DNA from 2 places in the Inediibacterium massiliense genome. Region 2 is predicted to be linked to the other one. Evidence: predicted binding sites of a transcription regulator. Region 2 holds the regulator's gene; the other holds the start of a gene.
What was found. The regulator LexA, encoded in region 2, represses DNA repair genes until DNA is damaged. The targets are predictions, from matches to a motif close to AGAACANNTGTTCT.

Region 1: the regulator LexA is predicted to act here: its motif matches at 1,456-1,469, upstream of BN2409_RS13235 (LexA family protein).

The regions. Positions count from the first base shown of each region.
Region 1 covers NZ_LN876587.1:975,039-977,531, reverse strand. The annotation lists gene BN2409_RS13240 (peptidoglycan DD-metalloendopeptidase family protein) at 203-1,006, opposite strand; gene BN2409_RS13235 (LexA family protein) at 1,181-1,411, opposite strand; gene BN2409_RS17295 (hypothetical protein) at 1,608-1,757, opposite strand; gene BN2409_RS13230 (sigma-70 family RNA polymerase sigma factor) at 2,324-2,493, opposite strand, start outside.
Region 2 covers NZ_LN876587.1:1,096,426-1,098,918, reverse strand. The annotation lists gene BN2409_RS13880 (methyl-accepting chemotaxis protein) at 1-1,206, shown strand, start outside; gene lexA (transcriptional repressor LexA) at 1,353-1,961, opposite strand; gene yneA (cell division suppressor protein YneA) at 2,109-2,408, shown strand.

The sequences.
Region 1 (2,493 bases), 120 kb from region 2:
TGTAGGCAATATTGATAGAGCAATTAGAATTGTTCTCGGCTCATTATTAATTATGGAAGGAGTCTTTGGATATTGCATTGGTTATGATTTGTTTAATATATCCACCTCTAAGTGTAAAAAATAGGGTAGTATTCATCTACCCTATTAATAGTTTATACATATATCCTTTAATACCTATCTTTGTATGTGGCTTATTAATTTACTACTGCCTTAGGTACTTATTAGGATCTACAGGTATCCCATATTCTCTTACTTCAAAATGTAAACATGGTCCTGTAGTATACCCTGTATTTCCTGATTTTGCAATTTCATCTCCTGCTTTTACCTGACTATCTTCATTTACAAGTAGTTCACTACAATGTGCATAGAGTGTACAAATACCATTTCCATGGTCAATAATTATAGTTTTGCCATATGTACCTAATCGAGCGGAATATATTATCTGTCCATCCGCTACTGAAACAATTGGCATTCCTTGGGGTGCTGGTATAAAAATACCTGTATATAGCTTTTTCTTTTTTAGTATCGGATGAAAATAGAATCCAAAGTTCCTACTTACTTTAGTACACCTTGGTATAGGCCAAATCATTTTTAGCGTTGTAATTGATATTTTTTTGTTAGTATCATCCCAATCTACCTTTCCTCCAAATATCTCAGCAATAAACTTTATTGGAACTAGCATTACTCCATTACTATTTCTAGGAACAACGGGCAAAGTAACTTGTTTATTATTGATCACTGCTAATATGTTCCCTTGTTGCAACCAAACACTAGTATCATTCTTCACAACAAATACAGATTGATCTTCCCCATTCCATGTAACGGTTGCTCCTAAAGTTTCACAAATATCTTTTATAGGAACAAGTATAGTTTGATTTTCAATAATAGGATTAACAGAAACGGTCATCTCTTCGCCATTGAAGGTTATCTCATTAATGTCTAGTGCATATATCTTATAGGTACAAAGTAAAACAAAGCATATTGAAATTGATAATAATTTTTTCATTAATTAATATTCCTCCTTATGAAATATCCAATTTTAGTTTAATAATATATATTTTATCATATTATGTAATATATAGAAATGAAGTAAAATACAAAAAAATTTTTCTTTTTTATATAACTAAATTAAGTTTCTATATAAAAAATAGGTGGCAAAATGATATTGTCACCTATTTTTTTACCCTCTTATTTCACTTAATCCTCTATCTGTTATTTTGATTGATCTATGTATATTATCTCTCTTAGTTATAAATCCTTGACTCTCTAGCTCGGTTAAATGACTATATACTGTACGTTTTGATTTTAAACCTAATAAATCACAGAGATTTCTAATAGAAGGACTCATACCATTTGCATTGTTATAATAATATATTGCTTTTAAAACTTCTTTCTGTCTTTTAGTTAGCATACCCATTCCCCTTTTGTAAAAATTTTTGACAGTTATATTATAACAAAACGTACGTTCGATGTTAAGATGCAAAAAAAGTGGCATTTTATTTCTCTTTATTATATAACTTACGTTACCTACACGTTTAGGATATAAAAACAGGAGCTGTTATGCCTCCTATCCTTAGTTTCCTTGTACCAAATATAATTAGTAATAATCATTTTCTTAGGAAAGTTTCACAAACACTCATTAATATTGGCTTCCAGCAAATAAACCCAATAGGAATCAACACCCATAACAAAACTGGTATCACCATAGCTACAACACATACTCCAAATAGTACACTTATTAACTTTAAAAACTTCATCAGCAGTTCCTCCCTATCAAATATAATACTGGAATATGGATAATGGAAAGTTACTGAGTCACTCATCCATATATTTATGATACACTTACTACTTTATAATTTATATTCCAAACGCAAAAAGAGAGCTTTCACTCTCTTTTTGCTATATTCCACAACTTTCGTTTATAAGTTTCCACAATGCACAATCTCTATGTGTTAAACACACTTTTTATGTATAACAACCTTTTTACTTTCTTTTTCCCTATTTTCAAGTTTTCTAATAATCTTCTTTATTATCGCAATCGTTTTTTCATCCATCTTTGTAACCCCCTTTACTTACTCAATTCGATAAAAAAATTTATAATCCTACTTAAATCGTTCGACAAAAGAAACCTTTTTAGTGAATGTAATATATTTTTCCCTCTTTTCTTCTTTGTTTGAGCTACCATAAATATAATAATGCAAATGAATAAACTCCTCCTTGTATAGCAGATTTCACTCCATTATATAAAACTTTTTTCTTTGTATCAGACTCAGATAACTGTTGATTGATAAAAATAAAATGCTAGCATAAGCTAACATTTTTATCATTCTTCATTTTTTTCTTTTTTATCTAAATTATTGATATAAAAAGCTTTACCTAATTTTTTAATAGCCCTTTTTTCTATTCTAGAAACATAAGATCTAGAAATTCCTAAAAGTTGTGCAATTTCTCGTTGTGTTTTACTTCCTCCATTGGCTAAACCATATCTAAGTT
Region 2 (2,493 bases):
AGCGTAGATGCTAAAGAAGTTCTAAAAGAAGTAAATCATCTTCAAAATATTTTAATGATATTAACAGCAATTGCAATTCTTATAGGAGCAGTAATTACTTATTTTGTAAGTGGAACGATTTCAAAACCAATTGTAGATATTACAAAAGTCATTAATAAGCAAGCTGATTTAGATTTTCAAACGGATGAAAGTTTTAAAAAATTTAATTATGAAAATAGAAAAGATGAAATAGGTAGTATGGTTCATTCACTAAAAAGAATGGAGGATGCTGTTAAAGATTTTATTGTAAAAACTACGGAATCTTCTAAGTATATAGCGTCCTCATCGGAAGAATTGACAGCGACTACAGAGCAATCAGCCATAGCCTCAGAGGAAGTGGCAAAGACGATAGAAGAAATCGCAAAAGGGGCTAGTGATCAGGCAAGGGATACAGAAATTTCTGCTCATCATGTAGATCAAATGAATGATTTAATTGAACAAGACATGAAGTGTTTAAAAGAATTGAATCAAGCAACTCAAGTGATTGAAAAAGAAAAAGAAGAAGGATTTTCAATATTAAGCATTCTTGTAGATCATACAGATCAAAATAATCAAGCAGCACAAAATATATATGATATTATTTTAAGAAATAATGAAAATGCTGAAAAAATTGAAACAGCTAGTGAAATGATTCAAAGTATAGCAGATCAAACCAATTTATTAGCTTTAAATGCAGCTATTGAAGCTGCTCGTGCTGGAGAAGCAGGAAGAGGCTTTGCAGTAGTAGCAGATGAAATCAGAAAACTAGCTGAAGATTCTAATCGTTTTACAGAAGAAATTAAATCTGTAATCGATGAGTTAAAGGAACAATCAAAAAATGCAGTAGAAGGAATGAATCAAGTAAAAAAAATTGCAGATCAACAAAAGCAAAGTGTAGGAGAAACGCAAGTGAAATTTGATTCCATTGCACAGGCTATTGAATCTGTTAAAGATGTAATTATTAAATTGAATACCTCAGCAGGGCACATGACAGAGAATAAAAATAAATTAGTTGATCTTATGCAAAATTTATCTGCTATAGCAGAGGAGAATGCAGCAGGAACACAAGAAGCCTCAGCTTCTATAGAGGAACAGTCTGCATCTATTGAAGAAATTGCAAATTCTAGTGAAGGGTTAGCAAAAATTGCAGAAGAACTAGAAGTGCTGATCAAACAGTTTAGAATTTAAATATTGAACTTATTTATAAATGATTTTAGATTTATAAAATATTAAAAAAAGAGAATAGGATGAAAAGTCAAATATTAAAGGGGGACTAAAATATTTGTTCATCTTATTCTCATATTCAAAGTATGTCCACATTATTTTTTTCTATACTATAATTTTCTAAATACTCCTTTTACGATTCCTAATATAGTTACATCTTTAGTAAGAATAGGAGACATAGAAGGATTTTCAGGCTGCAGTCTTATGCAGTCTTTTTCTTTAAAAAATCTTTTTACAGTGGCTTCGTCTTCTAAGAGTGCTACTACAATTTCTCCATTTTCAGCTGTACTTTTTTGTTTGACTAAGACATAATCTCCATCTAATATTCCTGCATTAATCATACTTGTTCCCCTTACGGTTAACATAAAATAATTATGGTGATCTAAAAATTCTGCAGGAACAGGGAATGCATCTTCAATATTTTGTACAGCTAAGATGGGCTCTCCAGCAGTAACTTTTCCAACGATAGGAATATCTACAGTTTCTTTTCTATGGATTCCATCTTCTTCTAATATTTCAATGGTTCTAGGTTTTGTAGGATCTCTTCTAATATATCCGTTTTTTTCAAGATTAGATAAATGACTATGGACAGTAGAAGTAGATTTTAAACCTACAGCTGCACAAATTTCTCTTACTGAAGGGGGATATCCTTTTGTACTTACAATAGTTTTTATATAATTCAATATTTTTTCTTGTTGTTTTGTTAAATTTTGCGCCATAAAAAGCACCTCACAATGTTTTTTTTTATTATAACATACAACACTATGAATATCAAACGTCTGTTCGGAAATTTTGTAAATAGTATTTACAAAGAACATTTGTTCTGTTACAATGATAAAAAAGAACTAGTGTTCGAGGTGATAGATATGAGAACAAAAAATTTTTATGTGCAAAATCCATTACATAGTATGATGATTATTATCATAGTGATTTTTCTAGTGTCTTTAGTTTTTATGATCACAGTAAAAGCAAATATAGAAAAGGAGGAAGACATAAGGTATGTAGAGGTTCATATAAAATATGGAGATACTTTATGGAATTTGGCAAAACAATTTACTCCTAAGAATAAAGATGTTCGAAAAACTCTTCATGAAATTAGTATTATAAATGAAATGAATTCTTTAGAAATTTATCCTGGCCAAATTATAAAAATACCAATAGAGTAGAATAAATTCCGAGTAGTATATCAATATAGAATAAATTTAAATATTTTTAATCATATAAAACACATAATTACATACTATATCATAA